DNA from 4 places in the Arthrobacter sp. 4R501 genome. Region 3 is predicted to be linked to each of the others. Evidence: riboswitches for the same ligand, from Rfam matches in the RefSeq annotation. Region 3 holds a riboswitch; each other region holds the start of a gene.
The links. Region 3 has a riboswitch for cyclic di-AMP ahead of CXR02_RS15655 (M23 family metallopeptidase). Riboswitches for the same ligand answer to the same signal wherever they lie in the genome.
Positions count from the first base shown of each region.

Region 1: it holds a riboswitch for cyclic di-AMP, as region 3 does, so the genes downstream of both, CXR02_RS03730 (LysM peptidoglycan-binding domain-containing protein) here and CXR02_RS15655 (M23 family metallopeptidase) in region 3, are expected to answer to the same signal.
Region 2: it holds a riboswitch for cyclic di-AMP, as region 3 does, so the genes downstream of both, CXR02_RS11115 (M23 family metallopeptidase) here and CXR02_RS15655 (M23 family metallopeptidase) in region 3, are expected to answer to the same signal.
Region 4: it holds a riboswitch for cyclic di-AMP, as region 3 does, so the genes downstream of both, CXR02_RS18345 (hypothetical protein) here and CXR02_RS15655 (M23 family metallopeptidase) in region 3, are expected to answer to the same signal.

Region 1 covers NZ_PJIW01000003.1:159,045-163,213, reverse strand. Annotated here, with positions in the region: gene CXR02_RS03735 (YdiU family protein) at 1-1,342, shown strand, start outside; gene CXR02_RS03730 (LysM peptidoglycan-binding domain-containing protein) at 1,412-2,251, opposite strand; cyclic di-AMP (ydaO/yuaA leader) riboswitch at 2,255-2,427, opposite strand; gene CXR02_RS03725 (transglycosylase) at 2,640-3,932, shown strand; gene CXR02_RS03720 (cupin domain-containing protein) at 3,956-4,169, opposite strand, start outside.
Region 2 covers NZ_PJIW01000009.1:152,760-156,928, forward strand. Annotated here, with positions in the region: gene CXR02_RS11100 (hypothetical protein) at 1-18, opposite strand, end outside; gene CXR02_RS11105 (TetR/AcrR family transcriptional regulator) at 119-730, shown strand; gene CXR02_RS11110 (four-helix bundle copper-binding protein) at 963-1,376, opposite strand; cyclic di-AMP (ydaO/yuaA leader) riboswitch at 1,691-1,885, shown strand; gene CXR02_RS11115 (M23 family metallopeptidase) at 1,978-2,664, shown strand; gene CXR02_RS11120 (hypothetical protein) at 2,657-3,214, opposite strand; gene CXR02_RS11125 (F510_1955 family glycosylhydrolase) at 3,273-4,157, opposite strand.
Region 3 covers NZ_PJIW01000015.1:93,132-97,300, forward strand. Annotated here, with positions in the region: gene CXR02_RS15650 (C40 family peptidase) at 1-206, opposite strand, end outside; cyclic di-AMP (ydaO/yuaA leader) riboswitch at 277-439, opposite strand; gene CXR02_RS15655 (M23 family metallopeptidase) at 588-1,412, opposite strand; cyclic di-AMP (ydaO/yuaA leader) riboswitch at 1,416-1,659, opposite strand; gene CXR02_RS15660 (metal-dependent transcriptional regulator) at 1,789-2,484, opposite strand; gene serC (phosphoserine transaminase) at 2,762-3,892, shown strand; gene CXR02_RS15670 (MFS transporter) at 3,976-4,169, opposite strand, start outside.
Region 4 covers NZ_PJIW01000021.1:6,853-11,021, forward strand. Annotated here, with positions in the region: gene upp (uracil phosphoribosyltransferase) at 1-284, shown strand, start outside; gene CXR02_RS18335 (VOC family protein) at 347-721, shown strand; gene CXR02_RS18340 (HAD-IA family hydrolase) at 780-1,478, shown strand; gene CXR02_RS18345 (hypothetical protein) at 1,548-2,276, opposite strand; cyclic di-AMP (ydaO/yuaA leader) riboswitch at 2,282-2,458, opposite strand; gene CXR02_RS18350 (cell wall metabolism sensor histidine kinase WalK) at 2,534-4,087, opposite strand; gene CXR02_RS18355 (response regulator transcription factor) at 4,095-4,169, opposite strand, start outside.

The DNA.
Region 1 (4,169 bases), on a different contig from region 3:
GCCGTTGGCCACCGAGCTGGGCTTCGACGCGTCCTGGCTGCGGACGCCCGAGGGGACGCGGCTGCTCATCGGCAACCAGATTCCTGACGGTGCCACACCGGTGGCCCAGGCCTATGCCGGTCACCAGTTCGGCGGCTACTCACCCCTGCTCGGCGACGGGCGGGCCCTCCTGCTGGGGGAGGTCGCGGACATCCACGGGCAGCTTCGGGACATCCACCTCAAGGGCTCCGGCCGGACACCGTTCGCCCGCGCGGGTGACGGTCTCGCCGTCGTCGGTCCCATGCTGCGCGAGTACATCGTCAGCGAAGCCATGCACGCCATGGCCATCCCCACCACGAGGTCCCTCGCCGTGGTGGCCACGGGCCGGCCCGTCCGCCGCGAAACCATGCTGCCCGGGGCCGTGCTCACCCGGGTGGCCAGCAGCCACCTGCGGGTCGGCAGCTTCCAGTTCGCCCGCGTCAACGGCGAGACGGACCTTCTGCGCCGTCTGGCGGATCATGCCATCAGCCGCCATTACCCGGACGCGGCGCTCGCCGACAAGCCCTATCTCGCGTTCTTCGAGGCGGTCATAGCCGCGCAGGCGTCCCTGGTGGCGCAATGGATGCTGGTGGGCTTCGTCCATGGCGTGATGAACACCGACAACATGGCCATCTCCGGCGAGACCATCGACTACGGTCCCTGTGCGTTTATGGATGCCTTCAACCCCGGCGCGGTCTACAGCTCCATCGACGCGGACGGACGCTACGCCTACGCCAACCAGCCGGTCATCGCCGAATGGAACCTCACCCGGCTCGCCGAAGCACTCCTGCCCCTGTTCCATGAAGACCAGGACCAGGCCGTGGCGCTCGCCGTTGAATCCCTCGGCAACTTCCGCGCTCTCTACAGCGCGGCCTGGTCAGCAGGCATGAAAGCCAAACTTGGGCTGCGACCGGACACGCACGACGACGTCGCGTCGCCCCTGGTGGACGGCGTGCTGGGCCTGCTTCAGGCAGGCCAGGTGGATTACACGTCCTTCTTCCGGAGCCTCGGCTCGGCAGCCCGCGGTACGCCGGAAACTGCGCGGTCCACGTTTGCGGACCCGGAAGCCTTCGACGCCTGGGCGGCACAGTGGCTGGCCCTGGCGCCGGACGCGGACCTGATGGAGCGGGTCAACCCCGTCTACATCCCCAGGAACCACCTGGTTGAAGAGGCCCTTGACACTGCTATCGCCGGCGACCTGGACCCATTCAACCGGTTGGTGGACGTCCTGGCCGATCCGTACACGCAGCGCCCCGGGCTGGAACGCTACGCCGGCCCCGCCCCTGAAGACTTCGGGAGCTATCGGACCTTCTGCGGGACCTGAGAGAACACCAGGGATGGACGACGGCGGCGCGGGGCTGGGTGCCGCCCGCCGCCGTCGAGCATGGTCGGATCACGCTACGCGGACGAAGGACGCTCCGGCGAGCCAGCTGATGGAGTGCACTTCGGTTTTGTAACCGTCCACCCCGCCACTGACAACCTGGCCGTTGCCGGCGTAGACGCCCACATGGCCGGCCGTGATGACCAGGTCCCCTGCGGCCGGTGTGCCCACCACCGGGCCGTACTGGAAGAACTGGCCGGGAGCCAGGTCACCCACGCTCTTACCCACCGAGCGCAGCGCCTTCTCCACCATGGCGGTGCAGTCCTGCTGGATGCCGAGCTGGGAGTTGGCGGAAGCCAGGATGGCCGCGCCGAGCGAGCCGGCCGGAGCCTGGGCCGCCGGTGCGGACGTTGAGGCCAGCCTTATGCCGGTGTTGGTGGGGGAAGCCGGCGCCGCCGCGGGAGCCGGTGCGGTGTAGCCGGCGCCGGGGATCCGGATCTGGTCGCCGGGGTAGATGATGCTGGTCAGCGAGAGTCCGTTGGCGGCAAGGACGTCGTTGAGCGGGACGCCGTTGGCGGCGGAAATCTGGCCCAGTGTGTCACCCGAAACGACTGTGTGGACGTTGGCCGCGGCGGTGGCTGCTGCAGCGGAAGTCGAAGCAACAGCGGCCGGAGCCGCTGCCGCCGCACTGGTCTGGACCTGAGTGTTGGCAGTCCCGGAGTTGTCCGGGCCGTGGACGCCGGCCTGAGCCGGGACGCCAATGCTGAACAGCAGGCCGGATGCAGCAACAGCCACCAGGGCCGGCCGGCCAAACGTCAGGGGGTGTGTTTTGGCCGCAGTGGACAGGCCAACTAGGACGGTAGAGCGGGCAGGAACCGCACGAAGGCGTGCGGCAGCGGAATTCTTGGACACGGTTGATCGCCTCTCCCATGCCTGCGGGGTGAGCTGTCGGGTTCGGGTCGGAGATACCCGGCCGGTAGCGCCGCCGCACGGGACGGAGCGATACCGACTTAACCCCCGAGGCTTCGAAAAGCCGTGGAAACGTGGGTCCCCCGTCCCTGCCAGCTGGAAAGCGACTGGATCCCGGTCAGCGGCAGGGCTCGGCATACTGGCGGGAATGTCCCGGCTTGAGCCGGGCCACCGTTTGACCATAACTTCCAGTTATCAGCAATGTCACATTCCGGTAACGGAATGTAGGCGTGAAATCCACCCGCGCTTCATCTCGGATTCCCTCCCTCCTCGGTAACGATGTTGCAGGTCAGGCCCCGTAATCCGTATATGCCCGGTAAGCTCACCAACTATGTCCCGGATTGTTCAAAAAATGCGGCTGCCCGCCCTCGCCGGCCTGCTGGCGGTCGCCCTGGTGGGGTCGGCTGCGCTGCTTCCCTCGCATGCCGCCGACGACGCGCCGCCCGGCGGGTATCCCTCGTGGCAAGACGTGCAGAACGCCAAGAAGAGCGAGGCCGGCAAAGCGGCAGAAGTCACCAGGATCAATGGGCTGCTGGGCGGACTCCAGGCTGAAGCAGAGGCGCTGGGCAATGCGGCCGTAACGTCCGCCGCGGAGTACGCCAAGGCCGAAGCGGCACTTCAGGCCGCCACTTCCACTGTGGACGCACTCACGGCCCAGACTGCACGCGCCGCGGCCGAACTGGGACAGTACAAGAAGGAAATCGGTGCTCTGGCGGCCCAGTCGTACAAGACCGGTGGAACCAACATGGGTTTCTTCGTTGCCCTCGACGCCGTGCAGAACAACAGCATCCACGGCCTGAATATCGTCCAGATCGTCAGCGATAAGACTGCGGCCCTGGTCAACAAATCTGCAGGCGCCGAACGCATTTCCCGTGCCCTGGCCGATCAGGAGCAGGCGGCCAGGGCCGAGCGCGAGCGCCTGTCCGGCGAGGCCAGAACCAAGCTCGACGCCGCCCAATCCGCCCAGCAGGCCATGTCCCGGCAGATCGCGGAGCAGCAGGAGCACGGCCAGGAACTGACCGCGCAGCTGGCCTCCCTCAAAGGCACCACGGCTGCCGTGGAGGGGGATTTCCGGCAGGGCCAGGTGGCCTTGGCCGCGTATGAAACGGCGCAGGCCGCCAAGCGGGCCGCGGCGCAGGAACAGGCACGCCAACAGGCGGAGGCGGCAGCCAAGGCGGCGGCCCTTGCCGCTGCGCAGAAACCGGCTCCGGCCCCACCTGCTGTACCGGGCGTGCCCGCCCCGCCTCCGGTGCCGAGCCCGACGCCGGTCCCGCCGCCCGTCGTCGTCGTGCCTTCCGTTCCGGGAGGCGCTGTCAACGACCCCGCGGGCGCCAAGAACTACGCAGCCGGGCAGCTCGGCGCCTACGGCTGGAGCCAGGACCAGTTTCCGTGCCTGGCGTCGCTGTGGACCAAGGAGTCCAACTGGCTGACCACTGCCACCAACCCGTACTCGGGCGCATACGGGATCGCCCAGTCGCTGCCGGCCAGCAAGTATGCCAGCGCCGGCAGCGACTGGCTCACGAGCTACCGGACCCAGGTCAATTGGGGACTGTCCTATATAGCGGACCGCTACGGGTCACCGTGCGGCGCGTGGAACCATTCCGTGGCCAATAACTGGTACTGACCTGCCGGGGGAGGGCAGCCGGGTCATGTTCCTGGGGCCTTGGCGAATTCCGCGGCGCTGAAGAATTCAATGCCGACGAAGGCTTCGTCGCCGTCCACCCAGGCGTCATGCCCGGGTGGAATGGTGTACGAATCGCCGGCGCTGATGCTGATCCGGTTGCCACCGGTGGTCTCGACGTTGAGGGCACCGGAAACGCAGTATCCGACGTGGTTGTTCTGGCAGGACTCGGTCTGGACC
Region 2 (4,169 bases), on a different contig from region 3:
GTTTGGCTCGCGGGTCATGTCCCATCTCCTTTGGTCATTCTCTGCGGGCGTGTTTACAAGACAGTATGTCTTCTCGCGATCACCCTGTCCAACGTAGGACGGAGCGTATACTTCAGGAATGCCGAAGCTCTGGAACGAGACCATCGAATCGCACCGCAGCGCCGTCCGTTCGGCGATCCTGGACACCACGGCGGCCTTGGTGGCCAGTCAGGGGCTGTCATCGGTGACGATGTCACAGATCGCCCAGACCGCGGGGATCGGCCGGGCCACCCTGTATAAGTACTTTCCGGACGTGGACGAGATCCTGACGGCTTGGCACGAACGCCAGGTCCAAGCCCATTTGGAACATCTGGCTCGGGTCCGTGACCGCGCGGCGGGCCCGAATCAAAAGCTTGAAGCCGTCCTCAAGGCTTACGCGCTGATCGCCCACTCTCACGACGGTCGTGCTGAGGCCGCACGACTGCACCAGGGATCACACGTCGGTCGCGCGCACCAGCATCTCCATGAATTCCTGGCGGAGATTTTGAGTGATGGTGCCGGCGCCGGGGTGTTCCGCTCCGATGTTGCCCCGGATGAGCTCGCCGGATATTGCCTTCATGCCTTGGAAGCGGCCAGTGGATTGGTGTCCCGTGAGGCTGTCTTTCGTCTCGTCAAAGTCACGATGGCCGGGCTGCAGCCTCCCGCGGCGCCTACGCCTGAAACCGGCACGCCTTCAACGCACCAGGATTAACGCCGGCGCGGGCACGCGGGCGAGTAGCGGCCGGGTCGTCCTGGTAGGAGGGAAGCGTTCAGGTGGGATTCAATGGCAACGCCTTTGACGTCCAGTCTCCGTCCCTGCATAGGTTTCTACGTCTCTCCAGGCAGATGTGAGGTCTCCGGTGGATTCAAGAATCAGTGTCGGAGAAGGGGAATTCGAAGGCCTCCGGTTCCCGCCGGCATTTCGGCGCGTTCGTATCGGCCGTTTAGTCGAGTGACGCGAGGAGTTCGTTGCACGCATTTTCGCAACGGCGGCAAGCTTCTGCGCAGATCCGGCAGTGGCTGTGCATTTCGGCGTGCCGTTCGCATTCGTCAGCACAGGTTTTGCACAGGGTGGCGCAGGCCTGCAAGACGGAGCGGGTGACGTTGGCGTCGTAGCCGGTGTGACGGGAGAGGACATTTCCTGTGGCTGTGCAGATGTCGGCACAGTCAAGGTCCGTGCGGATGCACTTGGTCAGCTCGGTGACCATGTCTTCGCTCAGGCACGCATCTGCGCAGGCCGTGCAGGCCTGTGCGCAGTCAAAAGACGCGGCGATACCTTCGGCGAGCTTGTGCTGGTCGATGCTGCCAAGATCCTTCGGGTAGGCATCAAGCATTTTGTGGGCGCTGGCGTGTGTCATCGTTTTCTCTCTTCCATGGTGTTGAGCGGCTGGAAATAGATACGGTGGGCCGGCTTGCGTGTTCTGCTAACCGGCTCCGCTGTGGTGCTTGTGTCGTACCCCCTTTTGGTTGATGATTCTGGCCCTGCCCAGGCGAGGACGGCTTCTCACCGAGCACTGTCAGGCACAGCGTAACTTTCCCCGGACAGGCCAGCTACCCCCGACGTCTGGTTACTGGGATCGAAACGCCTTACTCAAGATTTGGTAACGAATTTGTAACTTCCGCGTGTCGTTGGTTAGAGTCGAGGGATTACATGCCCGTAGCGGGTATGGGTGTGACCGCTTCGCCAAACCCCGCCGGCGGTCCACGTACTTCATTCTCAAGGCGGGGGCGGAGAACCCACAAACGGTGCCATGTGCACCTTGGGGTGAAGCCGACCTGCAAAAGTTCCTGAGGGTGCCAGGCAGGGCGGCCGGACAGTCCACTCGTCCGAATCCGACAGCTAACTTCGCCGGCGTCGAGAGGACTTCCATCTTGTCTGCCCACCCCAAACATGCCCGTCGGCGTGCCCTTCCGGCGTTTACTTCATCCCGTTTCCGTAGCGTTTTCCATGAACCGGCCGTGAGGATCCGCGGCCAGCAGCTGGGGGTGGCTGCCGCGGTTACCACAATGTTTGCCCTGACCGCCCTGTCTGCGGCGAATGCAGATCCCGGCATCCAGAAGGCTGCCACCGACAGCCCCGCCTCCGCAACGGCGGTTTCCGTCCCGGCAGTGATAGCTGATGCAGGTGCTGCTCTGGTCTTTGAGAGCCCCGGCGTGAGCTCTCAGCCGGCCCCGGCCCCGGCACCGGAGCCGGCGGTTCAGGCAGCGGGAGCGGTCCAGAGCCCTGCTGCTCCTGCTGCCCCTGCAGTGGAATCGAAGGGCCTGCGGGCGCCGCTGGCTTCGATGAACGTCAGTTCCACGTTCGGCTACAGGGTAAGCCCGATCACCGGGGCTGCCGCTGAAATGCACACCGGGATTGATCTGACGGGAGCTTGCTCGACAGCTGTTTTCGCCGCGGGCGCCGGTACGGTCACCGAGGCGGGTTGGAGCCAGTATGGCGGCGGGAACCGAATCGTCGTCGATCACGGCAACGGCCTGAAGACGACCTACAACCACTTGGCCAGCATCGGCGTTTCCGTCGGGCAGGTCCTGGCGCAGGGACAGCAGATCGCCGGGGTCGGCACGACCGGAAATTCGACCGGATGCCACCTTCACTTCGAAGTCATGGTCAACGGCCAGACGGTCGATCCGTCCGCGTTCATCTGAGCAGATCACCTTCGGGGCCCGACTCTGGTTGCCCTGTGCCTTCCGCGCAGGCTTGGATCTCGTTGTCCCCGAATGAGGCTTGCCGGTGGACTTCCAGGGCCCGGTCCCGGGCCTGGCGGGAGGAGCGAGCGGCTTCTACCCGTCCGGCAGCGCCAAAGAGGCTGGCAGCCCAGTCGAATTCCGCTGCGGCGTCGCGGTACAGCCCTTCATCAAAGAGGCGCCTGCCGATCTGGTGCCGGACGTTCGCCTCCCTGGTTCTTGTCCGCGACAAGCGGAGGGCCTGTTCCTGGAGCTTGGCAGCGTCGTGCCAGCGGTACATGCGTTGATAGGCGTTCGCGAGGACGAGCAGCGCCTGGAAGCGGTCCTTGGAGGCGGCCAGCAGCGCCTGGCCCTCGATGACCGCTTCTTCATGGCGTCCCAGAAGGGAAAGGACCCACACGCGTTCCAGCTCGGTGCAGCCGCCGAGGCGGGCCTCCATCGCGTTCGGGTCCAGCACCACGTCGCGTAGCGTCGCAGCGTCCGTACGCCAGATACTTTCGTCAGCCTCCATGGATTAGGGTCCGGCTTCTGGGTTGTCGATGCAAAAGGAATCTGCCCATGCCGTCAGCTCAGGCGGCGTCCGAGGGCCTGAAAGTGGCTCCGCCGTCGGTGGAGACGACCAGGCCGTCGACCGTGGCTGCCCAGATCCAAGGTTTCCCATCCGAGCCTTCCACGGCCGCTATCGCATGGACCTGCCCCTCGATCCGGCCTGTCCGGGACCATGTTTGCCCGCCGTCGGCCGAAGAGTGGACGGAACCGTTGGGTTCCACGCCGATGGCTTCGGAGGCGCTGGCGAAAGTCACGAACTGGATCACCGGAGCGGCCGGGTTCAGGGCCCAGGTGTCGCCGCCGTCGGTTGAGCGCTGCACACCCTCGCGGGTGGTGGCGAGGACAGTGTCACTGTCGGGATGCGCGGCCAGGGCAGCCGGAACGAATCTGGCGGCGACAACGGACCAGGTCTTCCCGTCCGGGGTTCGGCGCAGTGTCCCGTCGAACGCGACGATGCCGGACTTGGCCGACGTGAGGGCGTGGAAATCGGATTCGCCCTGGCGCGAGAGCTGTTCCCAGGTCTTGCCGCCGTCGGTTGACCTGATCAGGCCCATGGGGTTGGGCAGGTCCGAGGCTGCCCCGGGGTGGCCCGAGGCGTAAAACAGGTCCTGGTCCGCCCCGGCCGTGAAGCCCATCAGGTCATTGGTGTCACCGATTTTGGCCGCGGGCTCCCTGGTGACATCGAACAGGCCCTCGTGGGTAGCCATCAGCACCTGGTCTGTCTCGCGGTTCACGCTCAGGCCGTGAACGTGGCTGCTGGGAAGGGCATTGGAATTGCTTGGGCTGCTCGGCATCGGTCTGGCAGGCGCGGATTCGGGGACGCAGGCCGTGAGGGTGAGGACAAGCCCTGCCGTGGCCGCTGTGAACACTGCGGCCCGGATATGGGAGGAGGAAGGGAAGGACATTGGAGACTCCAG
Region 3 (4,169 bases):
CGTTCGAAGGAAACGGTAGCCGTAGGCGCGGCAGTTACGGCAAGCGCCGTCTGCGCGGAACCGGACTCGGTAGAGGCGGAAACGCCGGCGGTGGAATCCGCGGCGTTGGCCGGAAGCCCCATGCTCAGGATCAGACCTGATGCAGCTGCGATCACAGCAGCCTGGCGACCTACGGTCCCGGCATTGGCACTGACGGCCTTGGACACGGAGCCCAAGGGATTAGTGCGAACCGGTTGTGCGCGGTGACGCGCAGAAGTATGGCGTGAAGACACGAAGGTAGCCTCTCCCAATGCCTGCGAGGTGAGCTGTCGGATTCGGATGGGAGTCACCCGGCCGCGCTGCTTCACAGTGGAAGCTTTGCGACTTAACCCCAAGGCCTTCAGAATCGAAGACCAAAATTGGTTCCCCCGCCCCTGCCAGACGATGTCATGCGAACGGACCTTGAGCGGTGGCAGAGCTAGGCAATCCACTCAAGAACGTCAACTTCGGAAAAGTTGACGCGCTTTAGACGTTACAGGAGTTCCGAGCCAATGTCACATTCAGGTCACGGCACGTCGCCGCGATTCGAGAGTTGGCCATCATTTGGGTCAGAGCCAGCCGGTGGGGTCAACGACTTCGCCATTGATCTGGACCTCGAAGTGGAGGTGGCAGCCCGTGGACGCGCCCGTGGTGCCGCTGAGGGCAACCACGTCGCCGCGGCTGACCGTCTGGCCTACCTTGACGCTGGCGGAGGAGAGGTGGTTGTAGGTGGTTTCAAGGCCATTGCCGTGATCCACCACCACGCGGTTGCCACCGCCGTACTGGTGCCAGCCAACGAAGGTCACGGTGCCGCTGGCAGCGGCCATGACGGAGGTTCCGCACTGGGCCACGTAGTCCTGGCCGCGGTGAAAGTCGCCGGAGCCGCCGGTGATGGGACTGACCCGGAACCCGAAGGGTGAGGCCGTAACCAGCTGGGCCAGCGGCGGGCCAAGGCTTCCGGCAGAGGCGGCGCGGGTAATGGATCCCGCGGACTGGGCGCTCAACAGCTGCTTCAGCTTGCCGTCGGGATCACCCTGGGTCACTACGGACGAGCGGCTGAAATCAATTTGGGCGGCGGCTTCGGCGGTCACTTCGGGCTGCGGAGCAGCGGAGACGGCTAACGCAGCCTGGCCGGGTGCCGGAGTGGCCATCACGGGGCCGGTCACAGGAACCGTCACAGTGAGAGCCAGGCCTGTTGCTGCCAAGGCGATGCCGGCCTTCTGGCCGAGGCCACTGGCGGCGGCGAAATCCGTCATCTGCCGGAAGGGTCCCCGGCGGCGGCGGGCTTCCCGCTGTGGGTCGCGGGGCCTCTCCGCGCTGAAATCCTCGGCCACTCTGGGCGCCGAGGCGGGACCCACCGCGCGACGGCGGCCCCTGGAGTATTGCGTGGTCAAGAATGTTCCTCTCTGGGTAGCCTGCGAAGTTAGCTGTCGGATTCGGGTCAGAGAGTTCAAAGACCCGGTCCGCCGTGACAAGCACTTCGCGCAGAGATATCCCGTGAGGATCCTTCGCTGGAAGAGGCTTGCTGCTGACGGACTTAACCCCAAGGCAGTCTTACGACTGCCGGTTGTGGTTCCCCCGCCTCTGCCAGTTGGTGACTGATGCACCTGATCCGCTGGCAGAGCTCGGCTCCGGATCAGGTAACGCTTTTGTATCGACGCTGAGTTTCAACTATAGGTGATTAACTTGGACAGTAACAATTCCGTTATCTTTGCGGAACCTTGCGTCGCTGCGCTATGGAACGGCCACACGCGGCGGACCGCCTTCCCGTCAGCTGACGGAAACGAAGACGTGGGATGCCACTTCCGGGGGCAGCTCGAGCGCCCCTTCGATTCCCGGAACGCGCACCGAAATGTACTCCCCTACGCGCTCCAGGGACACCGTGGCACCGGGCCTGATCCCGCCTTCATCCAACTGGACCAGCAGCTCAGGTTCCACCTGGATGGGCTCAGCCAGCCGGCTGACTGTCACGTTCGACGCTGGTCCGTAGCCCTGCATCGCATCCAGGAGATTAATCACACCGGCGTCTGGGAGCGCGGGCGCCGGCCCGCCCAGGGCGGCCAGCCCGGGGATGGGGTTGCCGTACGGAGACTCGGTGGGGTGGTTGAGCAATTCGTAGATGCGCTGCTCTACGCGTTCGCTCATCACATGCTCCCAGCGGCACGCTTCATCGTGGACATAGGCCCAGTCCAGGCCAATCACATCCGCCAGGAGCCGTTCCGCGAGCCTGTGCTTGCGCATCACTTCCGTAGCGCGTTTCCGCCCGGCTTCCGTGAGCTCCAGGTGGCGGTCCCCGGAGACCACGACCAGTCCGTCGCGTTCCATCCGGCCGATGGTTTGGGACACCGTGGGACCGGAATGCCGCAGCCGTTCGGCGATGCGTGCGCGAAGAGCAACGATGTTCTCTTCCTCAAGCTCCAAAATGGTCCGAAGATACATCTCCGTAGTATCGATCAGATCCGTCATCCAGCTCAGCTCCTCGAGCGCAGTACCTTGCGTTGTCCCACCGTATCGCGTCCCGCTCAGCGGCGAGGTCCGCTAAAAAGCTTAGCCTATTTTGAATTTGTCTGGATAATGCCCGGGCGGAGACAAACAGTCTCATTGGCCGGACTATGACGGCCCCGGTTCCCCGCCCAATCGAGGGTTCAGGCAGAATAAGGGAGGTCCTTATGCAGTCACCGCCGACTACCGGCCACCCCACCGCCCGGACGTGAGCCACGTCCATGCCGAAATTGGAGCCCCCGTGAGCGAAACCAGCATCACTATTCCCGCCGACCTCCTGCCAAAGGATGGACGATTCGGCGCAGGACCCTCCAAGGTCAGGCCGGAGCAGCTCGAAGCGCTCTCAGCGGCGTCCAAGACCATCCTGGGCACCTCCCACCGCCAGGCTCCGGTCAAGAACCTCGTGGGCTCCGTCCGTGAAGGCCTCAGCCAGTTCTTCCGCGCCCCCGAAGGCTACGAAGTGGTCCTCGGCGTCGGTGGCTCCACCGCTTTCTGGGACGTCGCCAGCTTCGGCCTGGTGGAAAAGAAGGCCCAGCACCTGTCCTTCGGCGAGTTCGGCTCCAAATTCGCCTCAGCCACCAACAAGGCCCCGTTCCTGGACGCCTCCTCCATCATCAAGTCCGAGCCCGGCACGCGCCCGGTATCGGCCGCCGAGGCTGGCGTGGATGTCTACGCCTGGCCGCAGAACGAAACCTCCACGGGTGTCGCGGCTCCGGTCAAGCGCGTCGCGGGCGCCGACGCCGGTTCCCTGGTCCTGGTGGACGCCACCTCCGCAGCCGGCGGCCTGGACGTGGACGTCTCCGAGGCCGATGTCTACTACTTCGCCCCGCAGAAGAACTTCGCGTCCGACGGCGGCCTGTGGCTGGGGCTCTTCTCCCCCGCCGCGCTGGAACGCGCCGCCCGGGTCAAGGCCAGCGGCCGCTGGATCCCCGATTTCCTGGACCTCCAGACTGCCATCGACAACTCCAAGCTGAACCAGACGTACAACACGCCGTCGCTCTCCACCCTGGTGACCCTCGACGCGCAGGTGCAGTGGCTGAACGCCAACGGCGGCCTGGACTTCGCGTCCGCCCGCACCGCTGACTCCGCCGGCCGGATCTACTCCTGGGCCGAGGCCTCCGAGTACGCGACCCCGTTTGTGGCCAAAGCGGAGGACCGTTCCAACGTCATCGCCACCATCGACTTCGACGACTCGATCGACGCCGCCGCGATCGCCAAGGTCCTGCGCGCCAACGGCATCGTGGACACCGAGCCGTACCGCAAGCTGGGCCGCAACCAGCTCCGGATCGCCACATTTGTGGCCATCGAGCCGGCCGACGTCTCCGCGCTGCTGGCAAGCATCGACTACGTGGTGGGCGAGCTGCGCAAGTAGCGCACCCGCGCGAACGGACACTTGGGGCCCAGATACCGGGGCCCAAGTGTCCGTTCGCACTGTTTTTGTGGTGACGCCAGTTGTCAGTGTCCGGCGGCGTCGTCCGGGTTTTCGTCCCGGGCGGCGCCGTTTGCGTTGTCCCCCGGTTGTTGGCCGCCCAGGTGGGAGACGACGCCGAAGTAGCGCAGGCCGCGGGCGCGCCGGTTGAAGGTGAGCCGGAGCTGCTGGGCACGAATGATCCAGATCATTCCGATCACGGCGGCGATGATCCCGGAGG
Region 4 (4,169 bases), on a different contig from region 3:
CGGAGGACCTGACGGACCGGCAGATCTTTGTGCTGGATCCCATGCTTGCCACCGGCGGAACCCTGCGCGAAGCCATCAAGTTCCTGTTCAAGCGCGGCGCCTCCGACGTCACGTGCATTTGCCTCCTGGCCGCGCCGGAAGGCCTGGCCAAGCTCGAAGAGGAACTTTCCGAGGCCAACGTGACCATCGTGCTGGCCTCCATTGATGAACGGCTCGACGAGAAGTCCTACATCGTTCCCGGGCTCGGCGACGCCGGCGACCGCCTGTACGGCATCGCCGGCTGATTCGAGGCTGCTTCGGATTTCAGGTCTTCCGCTTTCCCACCGCCGCCGTTAGCCTGTGGCGCATGGACTGGAAACTTGAACTCGTCTTTGTGCCCGTATCCGACGTGGACCGCGCCAAGGATTTCTACGTCAACAAAGTTGGCTTCAACCCGGATTTCGACGAGCGGCCCATGGATGGCATTCGCTTCGTCCAGCTGACCCCGCCGGGATCCGCCTGCTCCATTTGTATTGGCGAGGGCCTCAATGACGCCCCTCCGGGTACGGCCCCAAGCCTGCAGATGGTGGTCAGCGACATCCAGGCTGCCCACGCCCACCTCAAGGGTAACGGTGTGGACGTCAGCGACATTGACGTGCAGGACTGGGGGCACTTCGTCTACTTCGCGGATCCCGACGGAAACAAGTGGGCGGTGCAGTACATCCCGGGCCGTGACGCCTAAGGGCGGCGCCTGGGGTCGCGACGCCTAAGCCGGTAACGCCTAAGGCAAAATAGGCAGCATGGACATCCCCAGACCTGCCGCCACACGAGCACCTGCCGCCGCACGAACACTGACCTGCCGGGCCGTCCTTTTCGATATGGACGGCACGCTGGTGGACTCCACGGCAGTAGTGGAGGAGGTCTGGGGAGAATTCGCGGCCCGGTACGGCCTGGACATCGCCGAAATCCTGCGCACTTCGCACGGCGTCCAGGCTGCCGATACCGTACGCCGTTTCGCGCCGGCGGGAGCGGACGTCGCGGCCCTCACCGAGGAACTGGGCGCGATGGAACGGGTGCGGACGGCCGGTATCGTCGCGTTGCCGGGGGCTGCCGAACTGCTTCGCAGTCTCCCGGCCCAGGCAGTGGCGCTGGTGACTTCAGCGGACAGGACCCTGGCGGACATCCGCATGGACGCTGCGGGGCTGGACATGCTGGCCACGGCCGTGACGGCGGACCTGGTCACACGGGGCAAGCCGCACCCGGAAGGCTATCTGATGGCCGCCGGGCTGCTCGGCGTGGAACCGGATGACGCCGTGGTGTTCGAGGATGCGCCCGCCGGAATCGCGGCAGGCGTTGGTGCGGGTATCCGGACGGTGGCCGTGGGTCCGTATGCGGGCGAATTGCCGGCGGGCGTGCTGCATATCGCGGATTACCGCGCCGTAACCGCCTCCGTGGAAACGGACGCCGCGGGACGGCAGCTCATTTCTTTCCGGCTTTGACCCGGCGGATCACCTTCGTAATCCGCCGGCGCAGGTCAGCGACGCCGGCCGCCGGCGCCGCTCAGTCGGCTAGTACCAGTTGTGCGACAGGTGGAAGTTCAGCGCCCCGCACGGTGACTGGTAGCGCTCCTGGATGTAGTTCAGGCCCCAGTTGATCTGCGTGCGGTAGTTGGTGACGTAGTCCGCGCCGGCGCTCGCCATCTTCTCAGCGGGCAACGACTGGACGATGCCGTACGCGCCGCTGCTGGCGTTGGTGGCCGTGGTGGTCCATTCGGATTCCTTGGTCCACAGCGTCTGCAGGCACTGCATCTGGTCAGCGGACCAGCCGTACGTCGCCAGTTGGCCGGCAGCGTAGGCCTGCGCTCCTGCGGGGTCGTTGACGGCCACAACAGGCGCGGGCGCAGGTTCCGGGGCCGGAGCCGGAGCGGGCTCCGGGACCGGGGCAGGTGCCGGTTCGGCGGCCTGGGGCGCCACGTTGATCTCGGCCGGCGCAGCTTCCGGGGAGGCCGGGGGCTGGATCTCGGCTGCCTCGAAGCTCAGCTTCGACTGGGCGCTGGCTTCTTCGGCGGCCTGGTCCGCGCTGGCCGCAAGCGACGCAGACTCGGAAGCGTGTGCCGCGGCGCTGACGCCGACCAGCAGGGCGCACGCCGTCGCGAACACCGCGACGCGCTGGCCCACGGAGGGAATCCGGGCCGCCTTGGACAATGGGGACATAGCTGCACCGAAGCGCGTCTGCTTGCGGTGGCTGTGGGACTTTGTGTCGCCCTGCGGGCGCGTTTGTACCTTGAATTCAGACATGATGGATCGCCTCTCACACCTGCGGAGTTAGCTGTCGGGTTCGGATGAGGGCATCCGGCCACACGGCGCAATCACGTGTTGGCTTAACCCCAAAGGGCACTTCGTGCCCGGGACGGTGGGTCCCCCGCCTCTGCCTCTGAAAACGGAATCCGGGAAGCGGCAGAGCTTGGCGTCATCCGGATATGCGGCCCAACGGGAACCGCACCTCATCGACGCTACAGGAGCTGGAACCTTAAGTCACATTTTGGTAACGGGAATCACGACGATGGTGTGTCGCCTTGCTGCGCTCGGGCCTCAGTGGGTCGCGCCAGCGCGCCGGCAGGGAAGAGCAATGCGAACTCCGTCCGTCCGGCCCGTGATGTCACTTCCACGCTCCCGCCATGGGCCTCCATGATCGACTGGACAATGGCCAGGCCCAGGCCGCTGGTGCCTTCGGACGCCCCGGCGCCCGAGGCCGGCGCTGTACCCTTGCGCGCCGCGTCTGCGCGGGCAAACCGGGAGAAAACGTGGTCCACGAATTCCGCAGGGATGCCCCCGCCGTCGTCCGTTACCGTCACCGCTGCGCCGCCATTGGCAGACTTCCTGACAGCGGTGACCACGGTGGTTCCCGGCGGCGTGTGCTTGCGGGCATTGGAGAGCAGGTTGACAAGCACCTGACGCAGTTGGGATGCATCTCCGGTGACGGCGAGCGGCTCGTCGGGCAGTTCAAGGCGCCAGTGGTGGTCCGGGGCGATGACTTTCTCGTCACTGACGGTTTCGATCACGAGTTGTGTGAGGTCAACCTCGCTGAGCTTCAGGGGCTGGCCCTCATCGAGCCGGGCGAGCAGGAGCAGATCCTCCACCAGGGTGGTCATGCGTTCGGACTGGCTTTGGACCCGGGCCAGGGATTTCCGGCCGTCGGGCGTGAAGCTCTCGGTCATGCGCATCAGCTCCGTGTACCCGCGGATGGCGGTCAGCGGGGTGCGCAGCTCATGGGAAGCGTCGGCAACGAACTGCCGCACCTTGGTCTCGCTCTTCTGCCTGGCTTCCAGCGCGTTGGCGACGTTGTCCAGCATGAGGTTGAGGGCGTGCCCCACGCTGCCCACCTCGGTGCCGGGGTTGGAGTTCGACGGCGGGACGCGCACCGCGAGTGCCACCTCGCCCGCGTCCAGCCGGAGCCGAGCCACCCGGGTTGCCACCTCGGAAAGCTGCTCCAGCGGCTTCATGGTGCGCCGGATCAGCACGGTTCCTGCCAGTCCGATCAGTGCCAGCCCGCCCAGGGAGACAAAAACAAAGGTCCACACCAGCGATGCCAGCGTGCTCTCCTTGGCGGCGAGCGGAAGGCCCGTGACAAGGACATCGCCGTAGCCGGTTTGCACGGCCACAATTCGGTAATCCCCGTTGGACAGCGAGCGGTTCACGGGAAGGCCGTTCTGCGTCAGCGCCAGCAGGGTCTGCTTGTCTTCGGCGTCGAGGGGTAGGCGTGTGGTGTCCGAGTCCAGGAAGCCGCCACTGGGGATCTGGCCGTCCAGGATCCGTGCATTCAGCGTTCCGACACTTTGCCCGCGGGAGTCAAGCGGGTCCGGCCTGCCGTTGAATCCGCCCAGGGGCGGGCGGCCCGGATCGTTCGAGCGTTTGGCGGCCTGGCTCAGCTGTTCATCCAGTTGCCCGGTGAGAAACGAGTCCATGGAGGCGTAACTGAACAGCCCCACGGCTCCGCAGATGGCCACCAGCAGGGCCATGGCCAACAGGATCAGGCGCGTGCGCAGATGCCAGGTGTCCGGTTTCAGCCAGCTCCGGGCTGGTGCTGGGGTTGCTCGCGGCGAGGACATGGAGCTGCTAGTCAGCCGGTTTGATGACGTAGCCGGCGCCCCGCACGGTATGGATCATGGGCGGGTGCACTGCTTCCACTTT